Regions from separate parts of the Variovorax sp. efr-133-TYG-130 genome, predicted to be linked through region 2. Evidence: predicted binding sites of a transcription regulator. Region 2 holds the regulator's gene; each other region holds the start of a gene.

Region 1 (4,138 bases), on a different contig from region 2:
CTTCAGCAGCTCGGCCTGGCGGGCCTCGGCCTTCTTGAGCTCGGACTCGAGCACGGAGCGGGCCTCGCCATCGCGGGCGCGCTGGTCGACGCCTTCGACGCGCGGGCTGCCGGCCGGCGCGCGCGCCGCCGTGGAAGCAGTACCCGAGGACGACGATGCCGATCCGCCACCCGAAGCCCGGGTCCCCTGCACCACCGTGACGTTGCCGCCTTCGAGGACCTTGCAGCCCTTTTGCTGGGCCACGGTCGCGTTGTTCGTGTATTCGTTGCCGCAGCGCCAGACGCGTTCCTGCGCAACCGCCGGCAACGCGATCAGGAGTGAACCGGCCAGGAAAAAGAGAGAAGCTGTCTTCATGTGTATCGATGGAGGCGCGACAAAGGCGCATTTTCATGCAATTCGACGCACCCGGAGCCCCGATGTTCCGCCCCAAGGAAAAAGGACGGCCGAGGCCGTCCTTTTGACTTACATGCCTGTGAAGGCTGTTTGCTCGTCGATCAGAGCGAGTAGTACATGTCGAACTCGACGGGGTGCGTCGCCATGCGGAAGCGCGTGACTTCCTGCATCTTCAGTTCGATGTACGCGTCGATGTACGCGTCGGTGAACACGCCGCCCTTGGTCAGGAACGCACGGTCCTTGTCCAGGTATTCCAGGGCCTGGTCGAGGCTGTGGCAGACGGTCGGGATCAGCGCGTCTTCTTCCGGCGGCAGGTGGTACAGGTCCTTGCTGGCGGCTTCGCCCGGGTGGATCTTGTTTTCCACGCCGTCCAGGCCGGCCATCAGCAGCGCGGCGAAGCCCAGGTACGGGTTCATCAGCGGATCGGGGAAGCGCGCTTCGACGCGGCGGCCCTTCGGGTTGGCCACGAACGGGATGCGGATCGAGGCCGAGCGGTTCTTGGCCGAGTAGGCCAGCTTCACCGGGGCTTCGAAGCCGGGCACCAGGCGCTTGTAGCTGTTGGTGCCGGGGTTCGTGATGGCGTTCAGGGCACGGGCGTGCTTGATGATGCCGCCGATGTAGTGCAGCGCGAAGTCCGACAGGCCTGCGTAGCCGTCGCCTGCGAACAGGTTCTTGCCGTCCTTCCAGACCGACTGGTGCACGTGCATGCCGGAGCCGTTGTCGCCGACGATGGGCTTGGGCATGAAGGTGGCGGTCTTGCCGTAGGCGTGGGCCACGTTGTGGATCACGTACTTCTGCAGCTGGACCCAGTCGGCGCGCTGCACGAGCGTGCTGAACTTGGTGCCGAGTTCCATCTGGCCGGCGTTGGCCACTTCATGGTGATGCACTTCGACCGGGATGCCGAGCGATTCGAGTACCAGGCACATTTCCGAGCGCATGTCCTGGAAGCTGTCGACCGGGGGAACCGGGAAGTAGCCGCCCTTGACCGCGGGACGGTGGCCGGTGTTGCCGTGCTCGTATTCCTTGTCGGTGTTCCACGAGGCTTCTTCGGATTCGATCTTCACGAAGCAGCCCGACATGTCGTTCTTCCAGCGGACGCCGTCGAACACGAAGAATTCGGGTTCCGGACCGAAGAAGGCGGTGTCGCCCAGGCCCGAGGCCTTCATGTACGCCTCTGCGCGCTTGGCGAGCGAACGCGGATCGCGCTCGTAGGCCTTGCCGTCGGCGGGGTCGATCACGTCGCAGGTCAGGATCAGCGTCGTTTCTTCGAAGAAGGGGTCGATGTTGGCGGTGTTGGGGTCGGGCATGAGCTGCATGTCCGAGGCTTCGATACCCTTCCAGCCGGCGATGGACGAGCCGTCGAATGCGTGGCCCGAGGTGAATTTGTCTTCATCGAAAGCCGAGACCGGCACGGTCACGTGCTGCTCTTTGCCGCGGGTGTCGGTGAAGCGGAAGTCGACGAACTTGACCTCGTTTTCCTTGACGAGCTTGAGTACATCGGCGACGGTCTTTGCCATCAGTTTCTCCTGGAGTTGGATGGTGGTTAGGAATACAGGGACGAGGGATGCAGTTTCTGTGCCATTGTCACCTCTCTGGATGAGGCCTTGTTCACCAAAGCGAACCACAAATGACCAAGAAATATCACCACATTGGTGCAATAAGAATTAACGCACCAATTCAGGGCCCAGCTTGGCATCAAAGGTGTGCAGGCCTTCGATCAGCTGGGCATAGGCGGCATCGAGCCGGGCAGGGTCGCCCTTGACGCCCAGCTCGATGTGCCGCCCGTACTGGGGGTGGTCGACGCTGGGCAGGCTGAACACCTTGACGCCGGCGTGCGTGTCTTCGATGGCCTGCATCAGCGGTGTCAGGGTGGCTTCCATGGCACCGAAAACGATCACCGACTTCTCGGCGACCGCGTTGCGGGTGAACAGCTCGGCGTAGCGGGCGTCGAGCACGGACTCGATCATCGGCCAGGCCATGACCGGGAAGCCCGGCACGAAATGCACGTCGCCGACGCTGAAGCCGGGGATCTTGTTGTACGGATTGAGGATGAGCGTGGCGCCCTGCGGGAACACGCCCATGTTGAGCCGGTGCACGTTGTCGGCGCGGTCGGGCTCGTAGGGCACGCCCTGCTCGCGCGCGGTGTCCTGCATGCGCTCGCGAATCAGCAGTTCGGCCTCGGGGTGCAGCGCGAGCGGCACGCCCAGGGCCTTGGCGGCGCACTGGCGGGTGTGGTCGTCGGGCGTGGCGCCGATGCCGCCGGTCGAGAAGACGATGTCGCCGGAGGCAAAGGCCCGCTCCAGCGCGGCGGTGATGCGCGCGGGCTCGTCGCCCACGTACTCGGTCCAGCTGAGCTGCAGGCCGCGTGCGGCGAGCAGCTCGATGACCTTGGCCATGTGCTTGTCGGCCCGCTTGCCGGAGAGGATCTCGTCGCCGACGACGATGAGACCGAATGCGCGTGTCATGGTGAACCCCATTGAGAAAGAGCGGCCCTGTTGGCTTCCGCGGCCGCGAGGGCCGGGGCGCCTTCGGCACCCGGCGCCGCCGCGGCCACCGCGCGCTGGGCACGCAGTTGCGCGAGCGCGTCGAGGCAGTAGTGCGCGAACCAGAGCGCCGAAAAGGCGAAGACCAGTGTGTAGATCCAGATGGCGATCGGCACCAGCACGAAGAAAGCGGCGGCGAACAGCAGGCCCGAGGCCCAGACGATGCTCGGCGCCGCGCCCAGGTAGCCGCACAGCACGCCCACGCACAGCAGCGGCAGCCGGTGCGTGCGCAGCAGGGTGGCACGCTCCTCGGGGCTGGCGTGCTCGGCCAGTGCGTCGAAGCTCATCACGCGGTAGGTGAGCCAGCCCCAGATGAGCGGCGGCAGGATGAGCACGAGCGGCGGAATGAGCCACAGCGGCATCGACACCACGAGGGCGACCAGCGCCAGGATGGTGACGGCGACGAGCGGGCCACGCTGCCGAAGAAGGAGGCGCCCTTCTTCTGCTCCAGCGAGGGAAAGCGGCGTTCGCCCACCAGCCGGGTGAGCGCGGGAGCCATGAAGCCGGCCACGACGAGCAGCGAAACCACCACGATCAGCGGCGTGGCGGCAAACACCACCACCAGCGGCGCCAGCATGGCCGTCACGTCGCTCGAGAAAAGCCGGCCGATCCAGGCCCAGAAGCTGGCCAGCAAAGGCCAAGCATCGAGCGCGCCGCGCGTCCAGGCCACGGCGGCTTCCCAGTAGAAATAGCCGAGGCCCGCGGCGAGCACCACCATCAACCCCAGGGGCAGCAGCGACAGCACGATCACGCGCGGCAGCATGCAATAGGCGACCGCGCGCCAGAAGGAGTCGAGGAGCAGGCGCATGAGGCAGCGAGGATAACGCCTGGAGCGGCGCCGTCAGGGGCCGGTGACCCTCAAGCGCGTCCGACCATTCGCTTCAGGCCGAGCCACTGCTGGGCCCAGAACCCCCGGCCGTACTCGCGCACGCGCCCGTCGGTGCCGGGCTCCACCTGGTCGCGGATGCCGGTGGGGTCGTAGCGGTTCTCGAAGTTGGCGGTGCCGAACATCATGTCCCACCAGGGCAGCAGCACGCCGAAGTTGTGGCCGCCGAGCGTGCTCCTGCCGTTCGATTCATGGCCCAGCCCGATGCTGTGGTGCAACCGGTGAAAGCGCGGGCTGATCCACAGCCGCTCGCCGATGGCGCCGAAGCTCAGCCGCAGGTTGGCATGCTGCAGGCTCTCGCTGAGCTGGGTGAAGG
Region 2 (4,138 bases):
TCACCGCCGACTTCGCATGCAGCCGCCCGACCGTGGTGCCGAAAAGCCCCAGCCGCACGCTGCGCCGGGTGCGCGTGGAGCTCAGCTCGTACAGGTCGGCGCCGAGCTTGAGCATGTCGGGCCGGTAGCGGCGGTAGGCGGTGTGCACCAGCGGCTCGTCGGTGGCTGCCAGCGAATTGGTGACCACGCTGATCTTCACGCCGCGCCCGCGGATCTCGCGCATCACCTCGAGCCCCGTGGCGCCCGGTATCAGGTAGGGCGAGACGATGGTGACCTCGGCGCGCGCGCGGCGCATCTGCTCGACCACGTTGTAGCGCACGCTGTCGACGTCTAGCAGCGGCACGCCGCCGTACGACGCGGTCTTGCCGATCACGCGGTCGGGCGAGTCGGCATAGGCCTCGGCCAGGGTCCAGATCAGGCCCAGCCTGCCGGCGTTCAGGTCGTCGGCGATCGGGCTGTAGCCCAGCAGGTCGTTGGGCGCGGGCGGCGGCGGCGGCGGGGTGGTGTCGGCGCCGGTGGCGGCGTCGAAGCGGCGCTGCAGTTCCTCGCGCGAAAGGTTGCTCGCCACCACCGACTGCACGGGGCGCACATAAGTGCTGTTCCAGTATTGGTCGAACAGGCTGCCGAGCCGGGGAATGAGCGCGCCGGTCACGAAGGTGTCGAGGTCTAGAAAGTTCTCGCCCGCCGTGCGCGTGAAGTACTGGTTGCCGATGTTGCGCCCGCCCGCCACCGCCATCGCGCCGTCGGCGATGAACAGCTTGTTGTGCATGCGGCGGTTCACGCGGCTGAAGTCGAACAGCGAAGCCGCGAAGCGCCTGACCAGGCTGCTGCGCCCGGCCGGGAACGGGTTGAACAGCCGCAGCTCCACATTCGGCGTAGCGGCAAAGCCGAGCAGCAGTTCGTCTTCGCCGGAGGTGTAGAGGTCGTCCATGAGCACCCGCACGCGCACGCCGCGCAGGGCGGCGTCGCGCAGGGTGCGCAGCAGGTAGCGGCCGGTCTCGTCGTTCTCGATCTGGTAGTACTGCACGTCCAGCGTGCGCTGGGCGCGGCGCGCGAGCTCTATGCGGGTGGCGAAGGCGAAGTCGCCGCCGGGCATCAGGCGAAAGCCGCTCAGGTCGGGGTCGGGCTGGGCCGCCATCGCGAGCTTGCCGAGCGCGGTGTCGGCCGACACGGCCATGGCCTTGGTGGGCGGGCGCGGCGCCTCGTCGGGCAGGGTGGCGCAGCCGCTGAACAGCAGCACGGCCAGCAAAGCGATCACCCAATGGCCCCAGCGCGACATCGGGAGACGGCTCATCGAAGGCTTTCTACAGGGCCTTGCGCAGATTGGCGGGCGCAATGCGCAAGGCCTCGCGGTACTTGGCCACGGTGCGGCGCGCGCACTCGATGCCCTGCTCCTTCAGCATCTCGGAGATCTGGCTGTCCGACAGCGGCTTCTTGATGCTCTCGGAGCTCACGAACTGCTTGATCAGCGCGCGCACCGCCGTGCTCGACGCGTTGCCGCCGGTCTCGGTGCCCAGCGCCGAGCCGAAGAAATACTTCAGCTCGACCGTGCCGAACGGCGTGGCCATGTACTTGGCGGTGGTCACGCGCGAGATGGTGGATTCGTGCAGGCCCAGTTCGTCCGCAATTTCGCGCAGCACCAGCGGGCGCATGGCCAGCTCGCCGTGCACGAAGTAGCTCTTCTGGCGCTCGACGATGGCGTTGCTCACGCGCAGGATGGTGTCGAAGCGCTGCTGGATGTTCTTGATGAACCAGCGCGCCTCCTGCAGCCGCTGCGAAAGCGCCTGGCTGCCCTCGCCCTTGTGCGACTTGAGCGCACCGGCATAGATGTCGTGCACGCGCAGGCGCGGCATGACCTCGGGATTCAGCATGACGCGGAACTTGACGTTGGTGCCGCGTCCGGTCTTGGTGACGATCACGTCGGGAATGACGATGTTGCGCTCGACGTCGACGAAACGGCGCCCCGGCTTGGGCTCCAGCCGCGCAATGACCTGCAGCGCCGAGCGCACCAGCTCTTCGCTGCTGCGGGTGAGCGTGGCCAGGCGCTTGAAGTCGCGCCGCGCGAGCAGCTCCATCGGCTGCTTGCAGATGGCGATCGCGGTCTTGTAGACCTGTGCCTGCTCTTCGTCCTCGTCGTCGTCCTCGGCAGCCAGCGCGCGCAGCTGGATGCTCAGGCATTCGCCGAGGTCGCGCGCGCCAACGCCCACCGGCTCCAGGCTCTGCAGCAGGCCGAGCGCCACCTGGAAGTGGTGCACCAGGTCGTCGAACTGGTCGTTGTCGTCGCCGGCCAGGCCCGAGGCCAGCGCGGGCAGGGAGTCTTCGAGGTAGCCGTCGTCGTTGAGCGACTCGATCAGGAAACGCAGCGCGGCGCTGTCGTTCTCGCTCAGGCGCAGGCTCAGCGCCTGGCGGTGCAGGAACGACTGCAGCGATTCCTGGCTGCGCGCGAGTTCGGTGGCGTCGGCGCGTTCGTCGTCGCCCAGGTTGTTCTGGCGCGCGGGAGCGTCGCTGCCCCACTCGCTGTCGTCGGGCGCCATGTCGACGGTGCCGTCGCCTTCCCAGTCGGGCTCGCGCTCGGCGATCTCGGCGGCGGGGCCGTCGGAGTCGGCCGTGGTGGTGGTGGCGGTCTCGGTCGAGGCGGTGGAGGTGCTGGCAGGCGGCGGGGTGAAGTCGCTCTCGCCGTCGCCGCCGTCACTGCCGTCATCGCGCGCCGCGGGCGCGTCGGCGGTGTCGAGCCCGAACTCCTCGCGCGCCGCTTCTTCCGCGGTGCGCTCGAGGAAGGGGTTCTCGTCGAGCATCTGCTCCACTTCCTGGCTCAGTTCGAGCGTGGAGAGTTGGAGCAGCCTGATCGACTGCTGCAGTTGGGGCGTCAACGCCAAGTGCTGCGAGACGCGAAGGGACAGCCCTTGCTTCATGTGGAGAACCCGACCCTTCCTTACATGCGGAAGTGTTCGCCCAGGTACACCCTGCGTACCTCGGCGTTGTCGACGATCTCCGAGGGCGTACCTTGTGCCAGCACATGCCCGTCGCTGATGATGAACGCGTGATCGCAGATGCCCAGCGTTTCGCGCACGTTGTGGTCGGTGATGAGCACGCCGATGCCGCGCTCCTTCAGGAAGCTGATGATCCGCTGGATTTCGATGACGGCGATCGGGTCGATGCCGGCGAAGGGCTCGTCCAGCAGGATGAAGCGCGGCTGGGTGGCCAGGGCGCGTGCGATCTCGACGCGGCGTCGCTCGCCGCCCGACAGCGCCAGCGCCGGCGAATCGCGCAGGTGGTCGACGCGCAGGTCGGCCAGCAGTTCGGACAGGCGCTCTTCAATGTGCTGCTTGGACAGCGGCGCGAGCTTGCCGCTCGCGTCGGGCTCGTGCTGCAGTTCGAGCACGGCGCGCACGTTTTCCTCCACCGTGAGCTTGCGGAAGATCGAGGCTTCCTGCGGCAGGTAGCTCAGGCCCATGCGCGCGCGGCGGTGGATGGGCATGTGGGCGATGGGCTCGCCGTCGATGGTGATGTCGCCCGCGTCGGCGCGCACCAGCCCGACGATCATGTAGAACGAGGTGGTCTTGCCGGCGCCGTTGGGGCCGAGCAGCCCGACGACTTCACCCTTCTGCACGTCGAGCGAGACGTCCTTCACGACCGTGCGGCTGCCGTAGCTCTTCTTCAGGCCGCGCGCCACCAGGCGGCTGCCCGGTGCGCCGTTGGCTTCCTGGGTTCCAGCGGTTTCGATCACTTGCGGGTTTCTCCATCGCCACCGAGCGTGGTGGTCGAGCGCAGGCCCGTGCCGGGCGCGGGCGTGGACGCTGCCGGCTTGGCTCCGGCCGGTGCGCCGGGCGCGGGCGCCGTGGCGGCCTTGGGTGTCAGGATGGTCTTGACGCGGCCGCTCGGGGACGACGCGTTGACCGCGGTGTTCGGCGGCACGGTGGAACCGTTGACCGTGTAGGTGTCGTTGCTCTGGTCGTAGACGATCAGGGCGCCGGTGCTCACGTCGTTCGGCGTGGAACCGAGCAGGCGGCGCATTTCCGCGTTGCGGATGAACTTGACGTTGTCGGCACGGCTGTCGTACTCGATGACTTCGGACTCGCCCTCGATCCACTCGTCGGGGGCGTTGCGCTTCTGCTTGTAATAGGCCCGCTTGCCGGGT
Region 3 (4,138 bases), 240 kb from region 2:
ATTGACGCTCCGTGGGGCTCGTGATGATCGTGAGCCGCGAGGCCAGCGCCACCAGCACCAGCACCGGCACGCCCAGCAGCGCGGTGGCGACGAAGAAGTTGCTGTAGCCGTAGGCGTCGACGAAGGCACCCGAATAGCCGGCGATGAATTTCGGCAGCAGCAGCATGAGGGAGCTGAACAGCGCGTATTGCGTGGCCGAATAGCTGATGTTGGTGAGGCTCGACAGATAGGCGATGAAGGCCGCCGAGGCGATGCCGCCGGCCAGGTTGTCGGCCGACACCACCGCGATCAGCGCCGTGGTGTCGTGCCCGCGCGTCGCCAGCCAGGCGTAGAGCAGGTTGCTCGCGGCGCTGAGCACGGCGCCCATCATCAGCACCCGCATCACGCCCAGGCGCATCGACAGCACGCCGCCCACGAAGGCGCCCACCAGCGTCATGACCACGCCGTAGATCTTGCTGACCGTGGCCACCTCGTCCTTGGTGAAGCCCATGTCCACGTAGAACGGGTTGGCCATGATGCCCATCACCACGTCGCTGATGCGGTAGACGGCGATCAGCGAAAGGATCAGCACCGCGTGCCATTTGTAGCGGCCGATGAAATCGGCAAAGGGCTCGATCAGCGCGCTGCGCAGCCACTCGGCCGCGTTGCGGGCCTTGGGCAGCAGGCGCGGCACCGGCTCGGGCGACAGCAGCACCGTGAACACGCCGATCGCCATCGAAGCCGCCATCACCAGGTAGGCGGTCTTCCAGGCGCCGTCCTGGTAGGCGGCCGCGCCGGTGGCGGCCACCGCGGGCGCCACCTCGGCCCAGGCCGCGACCCACAGCACCCCGGCACCGGCCCAGATCATCGCCAGGCGGTAGCCCGTCTGGTAGGCGGCGGCCATCGCGGCCTGCTTGCGCGGCTCGGCCGATTCGATGCGGAAGGCGTCGAGCGCGATGTCCTGCGTGGCCGAGCCGAAGGCCACCAGCAGCGCGCACCAGATCAGCGGCGTCAGGCCCAGGCGCGGGTCGTTCATGGCCATGCCCACCAGCCCCGTGATGACCAGCCCCTGCGCCAGCAGCAGCCAGCCGCGCCGGCGCCCCAGCAGCGTGGTCAGCGGCGGCAGCGGCAGCCGGTCGACCAGCGGCGCCCAGACCCACTTGAAGCCGTAGGCCAGCCCGACCCAGCTCAGGTAGCCGATGGTGGTGCGGTCGATGCCGGCCTCGCGCAGGCGAAAGCTCAGCGTGCCCAGCACCAGCAGCAGCGGCAGCCCGGCCGAGAAGCCGAGCGCCAGCATGCGCAGCGTGGCGGGCTCCAGGTAGACCTTGAGGGCGTCGCGCCAGGGCGGGGAAGGGGGGGTGGGGGTTTCGGCAGGCGAGGCGGACATGTGCCCGGATTGTCCATGAGCGGCGCGGGCCCTCGGGCGGCCCCTTTGTCTTCATTTGTTCCTATGATCCGGCCCCTATGTGCATACGATGCGAGCGCTCTTCCTCCGGCACCGCCGCCGTCTCCGCCCTTCCTTCCGCGGCGTCGCCCTGGAATCCCCGGCGCGCCTTCCTGCTGGCCGCCGCCGGCGCGGCGCTGGGCGGCCCGGCGCTGGCGCAGGTCGACGTGGGCAAGGCATCGGTGGCGCGCAACCTCGTGCCCGCCGACAAGATCGAGGCGGCCGGGGTGCAGCAATACGGCCAGCTGCTCGAACAGGCCCGCGCCAAGGGCGCGCTCGCCGGCGACAACAACCCGCAGCTGCAGCGCCTGCGCGCCATCGCGACCCGCCTGATTCCGTTTGCCACGCCGTGGAACTCGCGCGCCCGCAGCTGGAAGTGGGAGGTCAACCTGATCGGCAGCAAGCAGATCAATGCCTTCTGCATGCCCGGCGGCAAGATCGCCTTCTTCACCGGCATCCTCGACCAGCTCAAGCTCACGGATGACGAGGTCGCGATGGTCATGGGCCACGAAATGGCCCACGCGCTGCGCGAACACGCGCGCGCCCGCATGGCCAAGAGCGCGGGCACCGGCGCGGTGCTCTCGCTGGGTGCGCAGATGCTCGGCTGGGGCCAGGTGGGCGACCTGGCGGCGCGCGCGGGCACGCAGCTCATCACCCTCAAGTTCAGCCGCAGCGACGAGACCGAGGCCGACCTCGTGGGGCTGGAACTCGCGGCGCGTGCAGGCTACGACCCGAAGGCTTCGGTGTCGCTGTGGCAGAAGATGGCCGCGGCGTCGAAGAACCAGGGAAGCCTGAACTTCCTTTCCACGCACCCGAGCGGGCCGGACCGCATCACGAAGCTGGAAGCCAGCCTGCCGAAGGTCGAGAAGCTCTACCGCGACGCAAGGAAATAGCTCACCCCCAGGCTTCGCGCACTTCGTGTCGCTGCGCCAACCCCCTTGCAGGGGGCAACACCTGCGGCCCGGCGAAGCCGGTTCCGCGGTGTTTCACGACATGACATCCAACGGCTGATACCTATCGAGCGGGCTGCGCGACCTCGGCAGCCGCTGGCACGCCGTTTGCATCTCAACTTGTACACATGTTTGGATGCCTAATGATGGTGCATGAAGAAAACCGGGAAAGCGGGTCGCCCGACGCCGCCTGGATCGCGAAATTCGCCGCGCCCGTGGTGGATGCGGCGGCCGGCAAGGCCCTGGACTTCGCCCTGCCGCTCGCCGGACTGCGCTTCGCGGTCAAGGACAACATCGACGTGGCCGCCGTGCCCACCACGGCCGCCTGCCCGGCCTTCGACCGGCTCCCCACGGTCCACGCGGCCGTGGTGCAGCGCCTGCTCGAAGCCGGTGCATCGCTGGCCGGCAAGACCAACCTCGACCAGTTCGCCTGCGGCCTGAACGGCACGCGCTCGCCGTACGGCGAGGTGCCCAACGCCTTCGACGCGCGTTACGTTTCGGGCGGCTCCAGCTCGGGTTCGGCCTATGTGGTGGCAACCGGCGAGGTCGACTTCGCGCTGGGCACCGACACCGCGGGCTCGGGCCGCGTGCCGGCCGGGCTCAACAACATCGTCGGCCTCAAGCCTTCGCGCGGCCTGCTGAGCACCTTCGGCGTGGTCCCCGCGGCGCAGAGCGCCGACTGCGTCTCCGTTTTCGCGCGCACCGTCGCCACGGCGGTCGACGTGCTGCTGGCAGCCGCGGGCCACGACGCGCGCGACCCTTACTCCCGCGACATTCCCCTGAGCCGCAAGCCGCTGCCCGCGCATTTCCGCTTCGGCGTGCCCGACAGGCTGAGCTTCTTCGGCGACACCGCCGCCGAACGGGCGTTCAACGAGGCGACCGCGCGGCTGCTGGCCATGGGCGGCTCGCCCGTCACCATTTCCTATGCCCCGCTCGCCGAGGCCGCCGCGCTGCTCTATGAAAGCGCGCTGGTCGCCGAGCGCTACGCCGCGGTGCGCGAGTTCTTCGATGCGCACGGCGACGAGGTGATCGAGCCCGTGCGCGGCATCCTCGCGAGCGGGCGCAACTACGGCGCCGCCGACGTGTTCGAGGCCCAGGCACGGCTGCGCGCCATCGCGCAGCAGGTCGAGCCGATGTGGCGCGACATCGACGTGCTGCTCGTGCCCACCGCGCCCACGCACTACACCCGCGAGCAGATGCGCGCCGACCCGGTGGCGCTCAACCGCAACCTCGGCGCGTACACCAACTTCGTCAACCTGCTCGACTACGCCGCGCTCTCCGTGCCCAGCAGCCTGCGCGCGGACGGCCTGCCCTTCGGCATCACGCTGATCGGCCCCTGCGGCAGCGACCTCGCGCTGGCCGACCTGGGCCAGCGCTACCACCACGCCACCGGGCTCGCGCAAGGCGCGACCGGCGAGCCGCTGCCCGCGCCGCGCGCCATTCCCGGCCTTGCCGCGCCAGGCGCGGACACCCTGTCCATCGCCGTGGTCGGCGCGCATCTCTCGGGCATGCCGCTCAACAGCCAGCTCGCTGAACGTGGAGCCACGCTGCTGCGTGCCACGACGACCTCGCCCTTCTACCGCCTCTACGCGCTGCCGGGCACCGTGCCGCCCAAGCCCGGCCTGCAGCGCGTGGCCGAAGGCGATGCGGGCGGCGCCGCCATCGCGCTCGAAGTGTGGGCCGTGCCCCTGGCGCAGGTCGGCAGCTTTCTCGCCCTCATTCCGCCGCCCCTGGGCCTGGGCAGCGTCCAGCTGGCCGACGGCAG
Region 4 (4,138 bases), on a different contig from region 2:
TGTCGACCAGCCGTACCCCGTGGGCCGCGTACCGCGCCGCCACCTCGGGCGCCGGGTGGCCGAAGCGGTTGCGATAGCCCGCCTGGACCAGTGCAATGCGCGGCTGCACGGCGTCGAGGAAGGTTTCGCTCGACGAGGTCTTGCTGCCATGGTGCGGCACCAGCAGCACGTCGGCGCGCAACTCCGGCGCGCGCGCGACCAGCGCGGCCTCCTGCATGCGCTCGACATCGCCCACCAGCAGCGCGGCGGCACGGCCGTTGCCGATGCGCAGCACGCACGACACGGCATTGGGCTTGGCGGTGAAGGCCTGGTAGTCGTCCGCCGCGGGGTGCAGCACCTCGAAATCCACGCCGTCCCATGTCCAGCGCTGGCCGGCCTCGCAGCGCCGCGCCGGACGCAGGGCCTGCAGCGGATGCGTGGCTTCGATCGAACTGCGCAAGTCCGCTTGCGGCTGCATCGCGAGCACGGCCTGCGCTCCGCCCGTGTGGTCGGTGTCGCGATGGCTCAGCACCAGCATGTCGAGGCGCTCGACATAGGCGCGCAGCAGCGGCACGAGCACGCGGTGGCCGGCATCGCTTTCGAGGCTGTAGCGCGGACCGGTGTCGTATAGCAGGCTGTGCGTGGCGGTGCGAACCAGCACCGCGTTGCCCTGCCCGATGTCGGCGGCCAGCAACTCGAACTCTCCCGCCGCGGGACGCGGCGCCTGCCACAGCAAAACCGGCAGCAGGAACGGCAGGCCGAGCACGCGCAGCGACCACGGCAGGCGCATCGTGAGCAACACGCCGCCAGCCACGCCGCAAGCCGCCATCCACAGCGGCGGCGCGGCCATCGACAGCGTGGCGAGCGGCAAGCCGGCGCACCATTGCAGCAGCACCGAAAGCGCATGCACCGCCCACGCGGCCGCGTCCCACAGCGGCGCGATGGCCACGCCCAGCATCGCCAGCGGCGTGACGACCAGCGTGACCCACGGGATCGCGACCGCATTGGCCAGCAACCCGACCAGCGACACCTGCTGGAACAGCAGCAGGCTCAGCGGCGCGAGCGCCAGCGTGATGACCCATTGCTCGCGAAAGAAACCCAGCAGCCGTGCCGAAGCCCGCGCGCGCGGCTCGCCGGGCACCGACGCATCGGTGGCGAACAGCACGCCCACCGCCACGAAGCTGAGCCAGAAGCCGGCCTGCATCAGCGCCCATGGGTCGAGCGCCACCACCACCGCCGCGGTCAGCAGCCACACATGCGGCCAAGGCCAGCGCCGCCCGGTGAGCCGCAGCGTGGCGACTGTCGCGAGCATCCACACCGTTCGCTGCGACGGCACGCCCCAGCCGCTGAAGAGCGCATAGAGCCCCGCCAGCAACACGCCGCCGACCAGCGCGGCCTGTTGCGCGGGCAGGCCCAGCATCAGGCGCGGGCAGCGCCGCCACAGCCAGCCAACGGCATGGGCCGCCAGCCACGCAAACATCGTGACGTGGAGGCCCGAGATCGACATGAGATGCGCCACGCCGGTGGCACGGAACACATCCCAGCCCGCGCGGTCGATGGCCTGCTGGTCGCCCGTGACCAGCGCCGCGATCACGCCGGCCCGCGCGCGGTCGGGCACGCGCTCGAAGATCGCGTCGCGCACGGCTTCGCGCGCATGCTCGACCGGATGCCGCCAGGTGACGGCGATGCGCTTCGGCGCGGCATCTCGCGCACCGGTGCGCACATAGCCATTGGCCTGGATGCCCTGCTCCCAGGCCCACAGCTCCCCGTCGAAGCCGAAGGGATTGACGTTGCCGTGCGGCGCCTTGAGGCGCACGGCAAGGCGCCATCGCTCGCCGGCGTGCACGGAAGCGACCGGGCTCGCGGACGCGGCCTTATCCCCGGAAGAGCGCCCCCACAGCCCCGTGTTCTCCGCATACCAGCCGAGGGAGACGTGGCCCGGAACCGCCAATGGCTCGCCGACGGACGCATCGGCCCAGCGCGCGGACTCCACATCGAGCCGAAACCGCGTCCCGGCTTCGTTGCGTTGCGGCATCTCCGCGATCACGCCCGTGACCACGAGGTCGCGCCCTTCCAGCGCCGGTGCCAGCGCGCCGCCCGCGTAGACCACCGCGCGCCAGCCCGCCAGCCCCGCCCCGGCCATGGCTCCGCAAAGCAGTGCGAGCACCATGGCCGGCACGCGCCGCTCGATGAAAAAAAAAGGCCGGCGCCATCGCCCGAGACCCGCCACGGCCGCCAGCAGCAAGACGGCATAGACCCATGCGGGCCAGAGCGACGGCTGCTGCAATTGCAGGGCCGCGCCCAGCAGCGATCCGCCCAATGCGGCGAAGCCTCGCGACCCGCCCACGGCATTGCCCGACGCGTGAAATCGCGTCATGAAAGAACGTCCGGACACATGATGCAAACCCTCCCCGACTCACGCTCAGTGGCGCGTTAATTGCTAAGCATCTCGGCTAGTATGCGTCTCACCAGAGACATCTTTCCGATGCAATCTGCCAGTACTGCACACAAAAACGCATGTCTATCCACGCCGCTCTACACCACGTCACCCATTACAAATACGACCGCCTGGTGCAGTTGGGCCCTCAGGTCGTGCGCTTGCGTCCCGCGCCGCATTGCCGCAGCAACGTCATCTCGTATTCGCTGCGGGTCGAACCCGCGGAGCACTTCGTCAACTGGATGCAGGACCCGTTCGCCAACTACCAGGCGCGGCTCGTGTTTCCCGAGAAGACACGCGAGTTCAAGGTCACTGTCGACCTCGTGGTCGAAATGGCGGTCTACAACCCCTTCGACTTCTTCCTTGAGCCGCAGGCGGAGAACTTCCCCTTCAAGTACACGGCCTCGCAGGCCGAGGAACTCGCGCCCTACCTCGTGGCCGACCCGGTCACGCCGCTGCTGGAGGCCTACCTCGACAAGGTCGAGCGCAAGGAACAGCGCACAATCGACTTCCTGGTCGGCATCAACCAGCAGGTGCAGAAAGACGTCAACTACCTGATCCGCATGGAGCCCGGCGTGCAGACGCCGGAAGAAACGCTGGCCAACGGCAGCGGCTCCTGCCGCGACTCGGGCTGGCTGCTGGTTCAGCTGCTGCGCCACTGCGGACTGGCCGCGCGTTTCGTCTCGGGCTACCTGATCCAGCTCACCCCCGACGTGAAGGCGCTCGACGGCCCGAGCGGCACCACGGTCGACTTCACCGACCTGCACGCCTGGTGCGAGGTGTTCCTGCCGGGCGCTGGCTGGATCGGCCTCGACGCCACTTCGGGCCTCTTGGCCGGCGAAGGCCACATTCCGCTGGCCTGCACGCCCACGCCATCGAGCGCCGCGCCCATCGAGGGCGGCGTGGACGAATCCGAGGTCGAGTTCGGTCACGAGATGAAGGTCACGCGCATCTACGAATCGCCGCGCGTCACCAAGCCCTACACCGAAGAGCAATGGGCCGAGGTGCTGACCCTCGGCGACGCGGTCGATGCGCGCCTGAAGGCCGGCGACGTGCGCCTCACCATGGGCGGCGAGCCGACCTACGTGGCCACCAGCGACCGCGACGCGCCCGAGTGGAATACCGACGCCCTCGGCCCCACCAAGCGCGGCTACGCCACCGAGCTCGTGCACAAGCTGCGCGCCGAGTACGGCAAGGGCGGCTTCCTGCACTTCGGCCAGGGCAAGTGGTATCCGGGCGAGCAGCTGCCACGCTGGGCGCTGTCGATCTTCTGGCGCGCCGACGGCCAGACGCTGTGGCACGACCCCGAGCTGTTCGCCGACGAACGCTTTCCCACCCACTACACCAGCGAAGACGCACGCCGCTTCACCACCGTGCTGGCGCACAAGCTCGGCCTGACCGAGCGCTACATCCAGCCCGGCTACGAAGACATCTACTACTACCTCTGGCGCGAACGCCGCCTGCCGGTGAATGTCGACCCCTTCGACTCGAAGCTCGACGACGAACTCGAACGCGTTCGCCTGCGCCGCGTGTTCACGCAGAAGCTCGACGCGGTGATCGGCTACATGCTGCCCATCGAGCCCGGCAATGCGAACAGCGACGCTCCCGCGCTGGCGGGCCCGGCCTGGAAGACCGGCCCCTGGTTCCTGCGCGACGACCGGCTCTACCTGATTCCCGGCGACTCGCCGATGGGCTACCGCCTGCCGCTCGACTCCCAGCCTT

Evidence for each region. The regulator sigma-54, encoded in region 2, starts transcription at its own class of promoters, with help from an activator protein. The targets are predictions, from matches to a motif close to TGGCANGNAANCTGCTTT.
Region 1: the regulator sigma-54 is predicted to act here: its motif matches at 1,957-1,974, upstream of glnA (type I glutamate--ammonia ligase).
Region 3: the regulator sigma-54 is predicted to act here: its motif matches at 2,471-2,488, upstream of atzF (allophanate hydrolase).
Region 4: the regulator sigma-54 is predicted to act here: its motif matches at 2,406-2,423, upstream of QRN67_RS00420 (transglutaminase family protein).

Annotation. Positions count from the first base shown of each region.
Region 1 covers NZ_JARVTD010000037.1:177,950-182,087, reverse strand. Annotated here, with positions in the region: gene QRN67_RS29300 (hypothetical protein) at 1-354, opposite strand, end outside; gene glnA (type I glutamate--ammonia ligase) at 495-1,910, opposite strand; gene QRN67_RS29290 (competence/damage-inducible protein A) at 2,058-2,858, opposite strand; partial or broken gene QRN67_RS29285 (EI24 domain-containing protein) at 2,855-3,744, opposite strand; gene QRN67_RS29280 (sterol desaturase family protein) at 3,795-4,138, opposite strand, start outside.
Region 2 covers NZ_JARVTD010000007.1:34,976-39,113, forward strand. Annotated here, with positions in the region: gene QRN67_RS08695 (phospholipase D family protein) at 1-1,294, opposite strand, end outside; gene QRN67_RS08700 (RNA polymerase factor sigma-54) at 1,305-2,912, opposite strand; gene lptB (LPS export ABC transporter ATP-binding protein) at 2,933-3,727, opposite strand; gene lptA (lipopolysaccharide transport periplasmic protein LptA) at 3,724-4,138, opposite strand, start outside.
Region 3 covers NZ_JARVTD010000007.1:278,198-282,335, reverse strand. Annotated here, with positions in the region: gene QRN67_RS09825 (AmpG family muropeptide MFS transporter) at 1-1,366, opposite strand, end outside; gene QRN67_RS09820 (M48 family metallopeptidase) at 1,444-2,316, shown strand; gene atzF (allophanate hydrolase) at 2,517-4,138, shown strand, end outside.
Region 4 covers NZ_JARVTD010000001.1:82,144-86,281, reverse strand. Annotated here, with positions in the region: gene QRN67_RS00425 (DNA internalization-related competence protein ComEC/Rec2) at 1-2,356, opposite strand, end outside; gene QRN67_RS00420 (transglutaminase family protein) at 2,497-4,138, shown strand, end outside.